One region of the Streptosporangium sp. NBC_01755 genome, then DNA from elsewhere that is predicted to be linked to it. Evidence: riboswitches for the same ligand, from Rfam matches in the RefSeq annotation. Region 1 holds a riboswitch; each other region holds the start of a gene.

Region 1 (3,453 bases):
AGGCCTGGGCGTCAGCAGGGCCGGAAACCGCAGTCCGTGCTCACGCTCCCTCATGCGATTTCGGACGATTTTCTGCATAGCGCAGAAACTACCTTTTAAGCATGTCCAATATTGGGCAACGCCCAGTCGTCGCCATCCGATACTTCGCGAATGCCGCAAAGGTCATCTCGTAGGCTTCCCATTTCAGAGTTTTCCGCGAGGTGTCGTCAAGGCGCCAGGCGGCGTGGCCGTCGAAGAGTGCCAGGAAGAGAGCGGTTTTCCCGGGAAAACGGGTGACTCGCTTCCGTCGAGGATCCCGCCCCGCGGGTGCGCGTCGTCGCGACGGTTCCGGTGAAACCTTGTTCTGCCAGGACCTCTGTCGTCGCAGCTAGGGGGTGCCTACGGGCTCGTGCCGGGACTCGGTCGTGACTTAACCCCAAAGGCACTGACATATCATGAGTACTTCACGTATCGCCTACTATGTCAATAGTGGGCGCGCGCTATGAAGAGTAGAACTTGACGACCTTTGAACAAGGCGTTTACCGTTCCTGGCGGACGGTATTCATTTCCGGCGTCTGGGCGCCCGGTTTCCAGAGTGGGGGGAGTGACTCTTGATGGCATATCCAGAAGTGGATTCTCGCCATGGCGACAGCCCCCTGGGCATGAGCGATATCGGTCTCAGTGACGACGACCTCGTGCTGCTGGCTGAGCTCGCCAAGGGCGTCACCGTCGACAGGGTGGGCCGCCGCCTCGATATCAGCGGCCGGACCGTCAGGCGCAGGCTCAGGGGCATCTGCGACCGTATCGGTGTCGCCACGGCGATCGAGGCCGTGGCCTGGGCGGCCCGCCGCCGCCTGATCTAGGCCCTTGGATCTTCTGTCACCGCGGGTCGCGGTGGGCGTCTCGCCGCGTCGTCGTCGGTCACCGTCCCCGCGAGGCCCCGCCTGACCGGTCCTCGCCACGGCGGGATCCGCGGCACAGGACCCGGTGCGGGTTCTCACGTCCACGGAGTCCGGCGGCTCGCGACCTGTGAGGTCCGGTTCGGAGGCTCAGTCGGCGATTCGCACCCCGCCGGCGAAGGGCCGGTTGTCGATCGTGGCGATGTGGACGACGTCACCCGTCTGGGGCGCGTGGACCATCAGGCCCGCACCGATGTAGATCCCGACGTGGTGCAGGTCGCTGTAGAAGAAGACCAGGTCGCCTGGGCGCAGCTCGTTTTTGGAGATGTGGGTGCCCGCGGTCCACTGGTTGCCGGTGTAGTGCGGCAGGCTGATGCCGACCTTCTGGTAGGCCCACATGACCAGCCCGGAGCAGTCGAAGGAGTTGGGGCCCTCGGCGCCCCAGACGTACGGCTTGAGTTGCTGGGTGAGTGCCCAGCGGGCCGCCTCCGCCGCCTTTCCGCTGCCGACGATGGGCACGCCGACCTTCACCCGGGCTCCCCTGTTGCTGACGGCTCTGGTGCGCACCTCGCTGAACAGGTCGCTCTCGACCCGCGCGACCAGCCGCTCGATCTTGCTGCGCTTGCCTTCGATCTCCTCCAGAAGCGCCTTGACCTCTGAGGTCCTCGCCTTGGCGCCGGCCTGCGCCTGCTCGGCGGCCTCGATCGCCCGGCCGACCTGGGCGACCTCCTCACTCTGCTGCTGCTGGAGGGCGTAGTTGGTGGTGGCCTGGTCGAGAAAGGTGTCGGGGTCGGTCGCCTGGGTGAAGACGAGTCCGGAGTTCAGGCCGCCGGACATGTAGTTGCTCTGAGCGAGGAGGGTCGCCTTGATGCGCCGGGCCGCAAGTTCCGACTCGCTCGTCGCGAGGGTCTTCTTGGCGCTTTCCGCGGCTCGCTGGGCCTGCTTGAGCCTGACCCGCTCGCCGTTGTACTGCTCGGCGAGCGTGCCGATCTCCTCGTGCAGTTTCTCGGCCTGCTTGGCCAGTTGCCGGAGGCTGGGCTCCGGGTCCGCCGTGGCCGAGACCAGGGGGGTGCCGAGGGTCATGGTGGCGAATACCAGGCCGATGACCGCCATGCGGCGGCTCCGCCTCCGCGACGCGCGTTCTCGATGGCGGGCGTCGCCCCCCGCGTGCTTTCCTGCACGGTCGCGCGTGCGCTTCACCAACAGGCTCCTCTCTCGGCCGCCTACCGGGTTAGCTGACGGGTTCGGGCCGGAGGCAGCCCTACCGGGTGCGCCGGTGGCACTCGGATTCACCCCGAAGGACGTGGTGGGTCCCCGGTTCCCCGGGACGGGGGATTCGGCGGGTCAGGCTTTTTGCATCTCTGACATCGAGCACGGAGATTAGTGCACTCCTGGTTCCTGCTCAACCAGAACTGCGAACTTAGTGGAGGTTCCGCAACTTAAATGTCACGGAAAGATCACATGCCAATATGATCAACATGGCCATTACGCTGCCTTTGCCTTCCTTGAGGCGGGTGTGTCGCAGGTCTTCCCAGGTCCGGGACCGTGCCAAAGATGAGCTGGGACACATTAGAGGTGTCGCACGCTCAGCGTGGTAAACCGACTACCAAGGGTCATGTGATGACCTCGGGGCGAGTGTTAAGGATGAGCCGTAATTGAAGACTGAAGAGGACGTACGCTGATCGGTCATGGAGCAGCTTGCGGAGCATTCTCCCGGACCGTTCGCGAGTCCCCAGAAGGAAGGGGGGCGACGAGCCGGATCCGAGGGAGAGGAGCGGGGGTCGCCCGCCCCCGGCGCCACCTTGGTGGTCACGGTCCGCCGTGCCCGCACCCCGGACGTCCGCGCCATCAGGCGGCTCGTCGACACCTACGGTGGAGCCGGCCCGCGCCTGCTGGAGAAGGCCACCGTCACCCTGTACGAGGATGTCCAGGAGTTCTGGGTCGCAACCGACGCTGAAGGGTTGATCCTCGGTTGCGGGGCTCTTCACGTTCTCTGGGAGGATCTGGCTGAAATTCGGACCGTTGCCGTCGATCCGACCCTCAGGGGGATGGGAATCGGCCACCGGATCGTCTCTGTGCTCATCCGCACGGCCGCCGAGTTGGGTCTGCGCAGGGTCTTCTGCCTGACCTTCGAGGTCGACTTCTTCGCTCGGCACGGATTCCAGGAGATCCAGGGCACGCCCGTCGCCCCTGAGGTCTACGCCGAACTTCTCGCCTCCTATGACGAGGGCGTCGCGGAGTTCCTCGACCTGGAGCACGTCAAGCCCAACACCTTGGGAAACACCCGAATGCTGCTGCACCTGACACGTGAGCCCGACTCTGATGACTTTAGAGCTGACTGACTGGAAAGATGACTGTTGATTCCTATGTCGATACCTTGTGCAGCAGCAAGCATGTGCGTCTGACATTTGCCACATGCGTAGTCTAAGTGAGGTGACGCGGTGAGCAACGGACAGCCGCCGTATCCGCAGGATGATCCCGAGCGCAGTCGCACACCTTCGGGACAGCCGGATTACGGACAGCACAACCCGGGACGGGCCCCTGGCGAACTCGACCCCGACGTGACGGTCATGGG
Region 2 (3,453 bases), 1.8 Mb from region 1:
GGCTGTCCCCTGAGGCGGTGGCCACGGTCACCCGGCTGGTCAGGCTGACCGTCACACATGCCCCCGCACCGGGCGACTCGGACGGGGCCGTGCTGTCCGACGCGGACCTGGCGATCCTGGGCGCGTCACCGGAGGCCTACGCCGCCTACGCGGCCGCCGTGCGTGAGGAGTACGCCTTCGTGCCTGACGACGCTTTCAGGTCCGGCAGGGCCGCGGTGCTGCGCTCGCTGCTCGACCTTCCGGTGATCTTCCACATCGCCGATCTGGAGGAGACGGCGAGAGCGAACATCATGGCGGAGCTTGAGCGGCTGTGAGCAGGCGACCACCACAATTCAACAGTACTCGCCGTGGTATTTTGGTGGAATCTGGTGAATTAAAGGGAGTGAGTCAATGCTCGCCCAGCAGCGGCAGCAGGCGATCCTGGAGAGGGTGCGGAGCAGGGGCGGAGTCAGGGTCGCCGATCTCGTCCGAGAGCTCGGGGTGTCCGACATGACGATCCGGCGCGACCTTGAGGTGCTCTCCGAGCGCGGACTGGTGGAGAAGGTCCACGGTGGCGCCACCGCCGCCGGACCCGGCTCGACCGAGGAACCGGGCTTCGCCGCCAAGTCTGCGCGCCGGCAGGCGGAGAAGGAGATGATCGCCCAGCAGGCCGCCCGGCTCGTTCGGCCCGCCACCGCCATCGCGCTCTCCGCGGGCACCACGACCTGGACGCTCGCCCACCACGTGGTCGACGTGCCCGAGCTGACCGTGATCACCAACTCGGTCCGAATCTCCGACGTCTTCCACCGCTCCCCCAAGGCCGACCGCACGGTCGTGCTCACCGGCGGGGTCCGCACCCCCTCCGACGCGCTGGTCGGCCCGGTCGCCGTCTCGGCGATCCGAGGACTCCATGTCGACACCCTCTTCCTCGGCGTGCACGGGATGAGCGCCCGCGCCGGGTTCACCACACCCAACCTGCTGGAGGCCGAGACCAACCGCGAGCTGATCGCCTCCGCGCACCGCCTGGTGGTGCTCGCCGACCACACCAAGTGGGGCACGGTCGGCATCAGCACGATCGCCGAGCTGGCCCAGGCCCACATCGTGATCACCGATTCCAGCCTGACCGAGGAGGCCCGCGAGGAACTCGCCGCCTCGGTGGGGGAGCTGATCATCACAGAGCCGCAGCTGGAGAGCGAGAACATCGGCCGATGAAGCGTACGATCACCCACCTGGCCGACGGCCGGGAGCTGTTCTACTTCGACCTCCGCGACGACGCCTGGCCTCGAACGAGCACTGGACGGCGTTCGTCCCGGCCGCGGCGCGCTGGCCGGTGGAGGTTCATCTCTACCCCCACCGGCAGGTCCCCGACCTGGTCGGGCTGGAGCCCGTGGAGCGCGCGGCGTTCGGACCGCTCTACACCGACGTGCTCCGCCGCCTCGACGGGCTGTTCGGCGTGCCCATGCCCTACATCGCGGCCTGGCACCAGGCGCCGGTCAACACCGGTCGTGACCTGTCGTACGCGCACATGGAGCTGTTCAGCATCCGTCGCGCGCCGGACAAGCTGAAATATCTCGCCGGCTCCGAGTCGGCCATGGGCGCCTTCGTGAACGACGTGCTGCCCGAGGAGGCAGCACACCTTCTGCGCTCTGCTGTCACGAATTAATCACTAATTGGTCTCGTCTTGAGGTCGCGCGACCTTGTGTTTACCACTACTATCCTTCCCACATCGGCTGCAACAGCCGATATGCCTAATCCCAGGCGCATCGCCCGGGAGCCGGGGAACCACCGCACCTGGGGTGAAACCACTTCGGTGGAAGGGCGTCCTCCAGCCCGAACCCGTCAGCTAACCCGGTAGGCGGAAGGAGAGGAGAGTTCGTGGCGGCTCCGTCCCCCACGTTCCGTCGGCATGCGACTCTGGTCCTCTGCCTGAGCCTGATCGCCGCGTTCACCCTCGGTGCCCCCACCGCGGGAAGCGCGGAGCCCAAGCCGACCGAGGCCAAGCTCCGTGCCGAGCTGGCCAAGATCAACAAGAAGGTGGACGGACTGATCGAGGCCTACGCGGCCAAGCGCGAGTCCCTCAAGAAAGCGCAGAAGGCCGAGACCGTCGCCAAGCAGAACCTGGCCAGGGCCTCCGATCTCTACGCCGAGGCGGAAAAGCAGGTCGACTCCATAGTTCAGCTCCGCTACCAGAGCAGCACCGGGGGCCTGCCCGCGCTGCTGTTCTCCGACGACATGGGCGGAACCGCGGTGATGGAGCAGCTCACCGCCCAGCAGAGCGCGCACCTGCAGGGCTTCGCCGAGAGCCTCGAACGCAGGAAGAGGGCAACCGAGACGACAGCCAGACTCACCGACGAAATCGGTGAGGAGGCCAGGGAGATGCAGACCCAGCGCGACGAGCTCGAAGATCTGATCAAGGACATCAAGAACAGGCTCGACCGGCTCGCCCCCGTCGGCTCCGGGCGCCGCTCCGACGGCAGCTGGGCCCCGCAACTCCCCACCGGCGCCGACAACATCACCGACCGGACCCGGATCATGCGTGAGGCCCTCAAGAGGCGTTTCAACCTCCCGTACGCCGTCGGTTGCTACCGGTCCGCGAACGACGGCGGCGAGCACCCCCTCGGCCGCGCCTGCGACTTCATGATGAGCGCCGGCGGCACGATGCCCACAGCCGCCAACATCCGGCTCGGCGACGAGATCTCCGCCTGGGCCATCAAGAACAAGTCCAAGCTCGGGGTGAAGTACGTGATCTGGCGCCAGCGCATCAACCACGGCTCCGGCTGGAGGGTCATGTCCAACCGCGGCGGCGTCACCGCCAACCACTACGACCACCCGCACATCTCGATGTACTAATGCCACGACGCGCTGACCTGCGATTTCTCGGGCACCTCCCCCTCCGCACCTCAGGGGCCAAAGGCTGACGAGACACGACCAGGCCGGGTGCTCCCACGCGAGGGAGCACCCGGGGCCGACAGACCTCGCCCTGCCTCCCGCGTGGCGCGAGGGAGCATACCTAGACCATGTAGACGGGTGCGAGGTCGACGAATATGCGGTAGTCCGAGATCAGACCGTCATCGCGGGTGCGCCAGATCGATACGGCTACGACGCTGACATCCTTGCCGTCGAGCCGCCGGTAGGTCACCTCGGTCTCGGCGATGATGTCGGCGTCCACCTGCCAGTTTCTGACGATCCGGTGCCGCAGGCCGCCGATGGTGGAGAAGAACACCCGCAACCCGGCGGCGATGGCCTCGCGTCCCGTCGTCGGCTCGGCATTGCCGAACACCAACGTGGCGTCCTCGGCCAGCAACCGCACGAACTCGTCGGGGTCGAACGAGTCGACGGACTGGAAAACACGTCGCACCACATCGTCGGCCATGCCGATCCTTCCTCGCACAATCGGGATCACTGTTGGGGACGATACGGGGCGAAGGACGACGCGCAACTATCGCAAAGGTGGGAAAGATCTTCCGGACACGG
Region 3 (3,453 bases), 3.1 Mb from region 1:
CCCGCCTTTCCCCTGGCTCTCAGCAGGGGCGTACCCGCGTGGCCGACGAGCAGCTCCAGGAGCCTGATGGTGGCCAGCCCGTCGTCGACGATCACGATCCGGCCGGGGAGCCCGGTGAGCCAGCGGAGCTGGACCTTGCCGGAGAAGGCGTCGCCCACCGCCCAGGTCGCGCCCCGGCGCGGCCTGGGCATGTCCGGCCGCGCGGCGGTGAGCTCCAGGCCCGGCGGCAGGGTGAGGCGGCCGAGCTCACGTCCCGTCACGGCCAGGGGGCGTAGCCTCGCCCTGGGCACGAGGTGGCTGCGGGCGCCGAGCAGCCCTGCGTGGTGGGCCTCCACGGCGCAGAGCATCTGCAGCGGGGATTCCACCCAGGCGATGGCCGAACCCTGCTCCCGCGCGTGGTCTCGACCGTCCTCCACGCCGGGTAATGACCCGTTCACGACTGACCCAAGCTAACCCGGTGGCCTTAAGCGCCTGGGAACTGCGGGTGAACAGCCGCCCACGCGCGTCCGTCATGATCGTCTTCGGGGCGAGGCCGTCTTCGGGGCAGCACCCTGTCGCCGGACCATGTTCGAGCCTCCCGAGGGGGAGGGACGCAGCCTCTCCGCACTTTTTACCATCGAATACTTGTTCAAGAAAAAGTCGACCCGTCCCCTCCTACCCATGGGCCCCCGATCATGCCGTAGCACCCCGGGACAGGCGGTCCACCGGCGGGTACCACACGCCCGGAGCACCGGAAAAACAGGGGATCCCGCCCATGACGGCGCGGCGACCCCAGCCGACGCGACCGGCCGGGAACGGGCGCGATCCACCCCCTTCCCCGACCAAGCGACTTCCCGCCCCAACCCCTCAAATCTGACGTTTTACCAAGTCAGAGCAATGTGTCCTACTTGTAATCGTCTGCCCGGGTGACGTACGTTCGTCCTGTTCATGGCAAATGTCTGGGTCTGTATAGGTCTACGCATTGCCGTCACATTGCCCGACCGCGCTCCACCTGGGCGGAACCCCCGCCCGCGGTGAGCACGGCCGCCGAATCCGCGAGGTCTGCGGAACCGGGGAACCACGTTCCTGGGGTGAATCAGCGCGTTCTCGCGCCGTAGGGCACTTCCCAGCCCGAACCCGTCAGCTAACCCGGTAGGCGGCATGGAAGCGAAGCAAGGAGTCGAACCCCAGTATGACCAAGAACCGCCTCACCCCCACCCTCAGCGCCCCCCGCGTGGTGAGCGCCCTCCTGGGCGCCTGCGTCGTCCTGGCGACCGGCTCCGTGGGCTCCGCCGCCCTGGCCGACAGCCACACCGCCCTGAACGCGCCGCCCGCCGACGCGAAGGTCTCCGATGCCTCGCAGAACAGGCTCGCGAGCACCCCGCTCGAGACCGCGGCCGAGAGGCTGCCCAAGGTCTCCGCCGCGCAGGTCCTGGACCTCGCCTCCAAGCAGATCGGCGTCCACGAGAACGCCCAGGGCGGCGGGACCAAGTTCCACTCGTGGTACATGTCCTCCCCGCGCGCCCAGGAGACCGTCGCCCGCGACGGCGGCACCCTGCGCGGCTACGCCAACGCCCCTTGGTGCGCGATGTTCGTCTCCTGGGTCGGCGAGATGGCCGGCATCCGGCCCACGATGGGCTGGGACGCCTACACCGTCACCCACGCCAAGTGGTTCAAGGAGAACAAGCACTGGGGCACCACCCCCACCCCCGGCGCCGTCGTCTACTTCGACTGGGCCGGTAGCAAGAGCATTGACGGCATCGACCATGTCGGCTTCGTGAAGAAGGACAACGGAGACGGCACGATCACCACGATCGAGGGCAATACCGGCAACGGCAACGTCGAGCAGCGCATCCGGCCCGTCTCCCAGGTCGTCGGCTACGGCTACCCCGTCTACTCCAACTGATCCACACCCGCCGCCCGCACCATCCCCCATGGGGCGGGCACCCGGCCCCCGCCGGTGAACGCGGGCCGATCCGCACTCGTCCAGGGGCTCCGCTCGCTCGCGCGGAGCCCCTGACGGCGTTCCCCCGGCCGCCTTCGCGACTCCTTCGCTTGAAGCGCTCCCCACGGATGAATCCGGGGGATTCCAGCCGTCCCAACCGTGCGGCTCTGCGCATGGTCGCGATGCTGTTGCTTGGCGGTTCACCTTCCGGCCCCGTTTACGGGGGTTTCCACGCCCCAGCCCACGATCCCGTTCCGGGTGACGTGGGCTCCGCCCTCCCGGCGGTGAGTAATGGCCAAGGTTGCGAGCTTGGTTATCGCTCACGCGTTCGACCGCGACTGACTGTACCAGCGCGTGGTGCGCTGCCGCAGCAGGTTCCGGACCAGCCCGAGCAGGGACGGTTCCGAACTGCTCGGCGGTCAGGCCTATTTCACGGCCAGGGTCCGACGCCGGTACCGGCGGCACCGGCGGGACGGCCGCCGCGCACCCACCCGGTCGCCGCGCCTCCCGCTCCCGCTTCCGCGAGCAGCCAGTGCACCTCACCCAGGTGGTAGAGGGCTACCGCCGGAGCGCCGTGGACATTGTCCACGATCGGGGTGAGTCCGAGACGCCTGGCGGCGGCTGCCATCATCTCGGCCATCGTGGACGTGCCGGTATGCAGGTAGACCATGTTGTGGCTGGGACCGAGCCCGGCGACGAGAATGCCCATGCGCCACAGGGCGATGGCCGCGTCGTCGTCGGTGGCGGTGCCCGGGACGCGCGGGTCGAACTGCCGCCGGGCGTCGCGCCACGCGTTGGTCAACGCCCGCAGGACCCTACGGTGTAGTGTTCTGGGCACCTCGACGCGCACGGCCGGCGACCGCTTGAAGCCGGTGTCGCCGGCGTCGGCCTGGGTGACGATGGCCCAGGCCAGCCCTGACAGCAGCCGGGCGATCCGTGCCGCCACCGCCTCGCTGCGCGTCTCCACGACGGGAAGATGACGCGACGCTGTGGCGGGTGTCCCCCCGCCGGTGTTCCCGGGTCCGGCAGGGCGCAGATGTTGCCAGGCGAGCGCCGCCTCCAGCATGCCGTACCCGCCGATCGGAGCCTCCGCGAGGGCGCGGTGGACGTTGCCGCTCGCGCAGTCGTGGCGTCCGGCGGACGGTGACCTCGTGAGGGGGGGCGACGCGGTCGGGCCGGGGATCCGATAAGCGATCGGGGTGCTTGTCATGATCTCTGATCTCCTGTGCGGTCAGTTTCCGGGGATCGGCCTGTCGTCGGCGACGATCCGGCCGCCGCGGACCCGATAGGCCCACACCGTGACCGAGGATCTGGCGAGCTCGCCGTCGCCGTTGAATCGGATCTTCGTAGTGATACCGGCGCCGGAGTGGCCGTCGACAAACTCCTCCATGTCAGAGCGTCGCGTCCTGCCTGCGTCGATGCCCCGAAGGAAGACGGTGGCGGCGTCGTAGGCCTCCGCGCTGTAGGTGCCCGGGTCGTGGTCGAAACGGATCCGGTAGCGCCGGGCGAACCCGGGATCCTCCTCCGGC
Region 4 (3,453 bases), 2.9 Mb from region 1:
CGGTGGCGGCCGGGCTCGCCCTCGCACTGCTGATGCTGCCGGTGGGCGGAGCGTCCGCGGAGCCGAAGCCGACACTCGCGCAGGCCAAGAAGAAGCTGGAGAAGCTCAACGAGCAGGCCGATCAGGTCGTCGAGAAGTACAACCAGGCCTCGGAGAAGTGGAAGCGGGCCAGGAAGAAGTACATGACGCTGACCGGCGAACTCGCCCGCCAGAGCGAGCAGGTCGCCGGGCTGCGCAAGGAGCTCGTCACGATGGCGGTCAGCACCTACCAGGTCGGTGCGATCAACGGCTGGGAAGGCATGATCTACCAGTCCGACCCCGGCGCGCTGCTGAGCGGCCTGGCCGCGGTCGACCAGATGTCGGCTTCCCGCGCCCAGTCGCTGGGCGCCTTCGACACGGCCACCAAGACGCTGCGGATCAACAGGAACCTGGCCAAGGGTGCGCTGAGCGAGGCCGACGAGACGCGCGACGAGCTGGCCAGGGAGAAGGCCAAGGCCGACAAGATGGTCAGGGTCCAGACGAAGCTCCTGCGCGAACTCAACGTCTTCAAGGCGGGCGACCCGGACAGCACCGGAATCCAGTACACCGGCCCCGCCTCGGGCAACGCCCGCGCCGCGCTGCAGTTCGCCTTCGCGCAGGTCGGCAAGCCCTACCAGTACGGTGGCACGGGCCCCGGCGGCTGGGACTGCTCCGGCCTCCTCCAGGCCGCCTGGCGCAGCGGGGGAGTCAGCCTGCCGCGGACCACCTGGGAGCAGTGGAGCTGGGGCGCGAGCCGCAAGGTCTCACTGAACGACCTCCAGCCGGGCGACCTCATCTTCAGCGAGGGCCTGGGGCACGTCAGCATGTACGCGGGCAACGGCCGGATCGTGCACGCCCCGCAGACCGGCGACGTCGTCAAGGTCGTCCCGCTGTCGGCCTACGGCCGTCGTCTCGCCGGAGCCGTCCGCCCCTGACGCACGGTGCGGGGTCCTGCCCCGCCGGCCGTGTACCCGACGCCGGCCGTGTACCCGGTGCCTCGCACCGGGTACGGCACCTTCCGCCGGCTCCTCGAAGCGATGCTCGACGCCGCCGGGTTCGAGATTCGTCGAGGCGGACTTCGGAGAGTCGATCACGGCGCCCGCACGTGCGTCCGGCGCCGACCCGCCTGCCGGCGACCGCAGCTGCGGGGCCTCTCACTAGATCACCCGATAATCCGGCAAGTGTGATGAATATTACAGAAATCACGATTTATCAGGTGTGATGTCAGAAGTGTGACGAGAGTCATATCTCGATAGCATAAATGGCTATTAAGCAGGGATAACGGTAAGATCAAGAAGACTTATCGATCTTCCTGCTCGGTGAATGCTTTGCCAAAAATTGAAGAATCGGGGTAACTTCTGGCATTGCGACGTTCAAGCCAGGTCGTCGCGGTGAATGTCGGTCTTCGGGCCGGTTTCTCGATAGAAATCCAACCGGCCGCCGTGCCCCTGCCGGGGGCGGACCTCATTACGGCGGCCCGCCGAATCCATACAGCCAGGAGGTATGGAACCGGGGACCCAAAAGGCCCGACACATCGTGGCCAGGGGGTGAATCGGCGCATTTGTGCCGTAGGGCATCTTCCAAGCCCGAACCCGTCAGCTAACCCGGTAGGCATCAGTGGAAGCACCAAGGAGAAATCCTGTCTACCACCCCGTTTAACACCCGTCTGTCGCGCCTTTTCCGCCTTTCCCTCGGCGGCATCGCCCTCACCCTGACCGCCTCAGCCGGAGCGGTCACCCTGGGATCCACGGCGGCCGGGGCGATGACGGACAGCACCCCTGAGATCCTGGTCAACACCGCGGCCGGCGTCTCCGAGCAGGTCGAGAGCACGAAGAGTACCGACACCCGGGCCGTGAACAAGACCAAGGCCGACGCCAATGTGAAGACCAAGATGAGCAGGGCGGCCCTGCAGAAGACTCGGGCCCGCAAGGCCGTCTCGGCGGCCAAGAAGCAGGTCGGTGATCCGTACCGGTGGGGCGCCTCCGGTCCGGGCGCGTTCGACTGCTCAGGGCTCGTCAAATACGCCTGGCGCAAGGCGGGCGTGTCCATCCCCCGGATCACGCACAGCCAGTACCGGGCGATCAGGAAGAAGGTCTCGTGGAGCCGACTGCGCCCCGGTGACCTGATGTTCTTCAGTGGAAAGGGCCACGTCGGCATGTACGTCGGCGAGGGCAGGATGGTCCACTCGCCGAGCAGCGGCAAGACGGTCCGGATCGTGAAGCTGAAGGGGTACTACAGGTCCTCCTTCGCCGGAGCGGTCCGGCCCGGAGCCTGAGCAGGGCGCAGCGGCCCCGTCCATGTCAACAGGGACGGGGCCGCTCCGTTTCCCGGCGAAGGTCGCGAGCGCGTGGCCGCGATGCGGGGCAGCCCGGTTCCGTGCTTCCTGGTTCCGTGCTTCCTGGTTCTGTGCTTCCGGCAAGGTGCGGTGCGATACCGGTCGAGTAACATCGACTCGCTATGTCCGTCCCGAAGGGGCGCCGCGCCGTGCTCGCCGGGATGCTGGCGCTGATGAGCGTCGGCCCGTTCGCCGGGACGGGACCTCTCCTGGCCGGAGCCGGGCCGCTCCCGCGCGACTCCCGGGACCCTCGGCACCTTTCCGCCCCCCACGATCCTCCCCGCGACGTCGGAGAACTCCCCGGCGACCTTCGTGACCTGTGGCCCGGCGCCGCCGTCGTCGTCCGGAGCGAGCACTCCCTCGTGATCGGTCACGGCGTCGCGCCCGCCGTCCTGCGGGACCTGGCCGCCAGGGCCGACCGGGCCCGCCGCGCGGTCGCGGCGATCTGGGGGCCGGTCCGGGCGGTGATCCTTTTTCCCGCCACCGATGCCGAGGCCGCGGTGCTCGCCGGGGCCGGGAGCACACACGGCCTGGCCGCGCTGGCGACCGCGGATCGGGTGATCGTCCTGCCCTCCGGCTACGCGAGGCTCACCACGGCCGGAAGGGACGTGGTGATCACGCACGAGCTCGTTCACGTGGCCACCGGCGCGACCCGTGGCGGCCGGGTGCCGACGTGGCTGTCGGAGGGCTTCGCCGACTACGTGGGTTACCGCGACGCCGGGATCTCCGTACGGAAGGCCGCCGCCGAGCTGGCCGCCGAGGTACGGGCCGGAGTCCTGCCCGCCCGTCTTCCCGGTCCCGCGGACTTCGCCCCCGGTGCCCCGCGGCTCGCGCAGGCATACGAGGAGGCCTGGCTCGCCTGCCGGTTCATCGCGGAGCGCTTCGGCGAGAAGGCCCTGGTGAGGCTCTACGGTGGCGATGTCGCCGGCACGCTCGGCCTGTCGCCGGCCGAACTCACCGAGGCGTGGCGCGACTACCTCGGAAAGGAACTCGCCTGACATTCTTGTGCCCTCCCCGTGATCAGGGGGCGGGGCTCCACGCTGGAGGTGTTTGATGACGCTGAGCACGAAGGACGCGCCCTCGGATGTGCGGCCGGCGGG

What was found. A riboswitch is a leader RNA that binds a small molecule or an ion and turns the genes downstream of it on or off. The one in region 1 is predicted to bind cyclic di-AMP.
Region 2: linked by a shared signal. The riboswitch ahead of OG884_RS06350 (coiled-coil domain-containing protein) and the one ahead of OG884_RS14950 (C40 family peptidase) in region 1 are both predicted to bind cyclic di-AMP.
Region 3: linked by a shared signal. The riboswitch ahead of OG884_RS00470 (CHAP domain-containing protein) and the one ahead of OG884_RS14950 (C40 family peptidase) in region 1 are both predicted to bind cyclic di-AMP.
Region 4: linked by a shared signal. The riboswitch ahead of OG884_RS29115 (C40 family peptidase) and the one ahead of OG884_RS14950 (C40 family peptidase) in region 1 are both predicted to bind cyclic di-AMP.

Annotation. Positions count from the first base shown of each region.
Region 1 is NZ_CP109131.1:3,253,730-3,257,182, reverse strand. Features, by position in the region: gene OG884_RS14955 (LuxR C-terminal-related transcriptional regulator) at 642-842, shown strand; gene OG884_RS14950 (C40 family peptidase) at 1,029-2,078, opposite strand; cyclic di-AMP (ydaO/yuaA leader) riboswitch at 2,084-2,230, opposite strand; gene OG884_RS14945 (amino-acid N-acetyltransferase) at 2,567-3,220, shown strand.
Region 2 is NZ_CP109131.1:1,426,450-1,429,902, forward strand. Features, by position in the region: gene OG884_RS06335 (HD domain-containing protein) at 1-314, shown strand, start outside; gene OG884_RS06340 (DeoR/GlpR family DNA-binding transcription regulator) at 391-1,191, shown strand; partial or broken gene OG884_RS06345 (galactose-1-phosphate uridylyltransferase) at 1,250-1,642, shown strand; cyclic di-AMP (ydaO/yuaA leader) riboswitch at 1,715-1,851, shown strand; gene OG884_RS06350 (coiled-coil domain-containing protein) at 1,855-2,829, shown strand; gene OG884_RS06355 (nuclear transport factor 2 family protein) at 2,990-3,352, opposite strand.
Region 3 is NZ_CP109131.1:127,517-130,969, forward strand. Features, by position in the region: gene OG884_RS00465 (hypothetical protein) at 1-437, opposite strand, end outside; cyclic di-AMP (ydaO/yuaA leader) riboswitch at 1,015-1,153, shown strand; gene OG884_RS00470 (CHAP domain-containing protein) at 1,172-1,885, shown strand; gene OG884_RS00475 (hypothetical protein) at 2,355-3,134, opposite strand; gene OG884_RS00480 (branched-chain amino acid ABC transporter substrate-binding protein) at 3,156-3,453, opposite strand, start outside.
Region 4 is NZ_CP109131.1:6,114,849-6,118,301, forward strand. Features, by position in the region: gene OG884_RS29110 (C40 family peptidase) at 1-953, shown strand, start outside; cyclic di-AMP (ydaO/yuaA leader) riboswitch at 1,487-1,647, shown strand; gene OG884_RS29115 (C40 family peptidase) at 1,781-2,293, shown strand; gene OG884_RS29120 (hypothetical protein) at 2,476-3,351, shown strand; gene OG884_RS29125 (M48 family metallopeptidase) at 3,407-3,453, shown strand, end outside.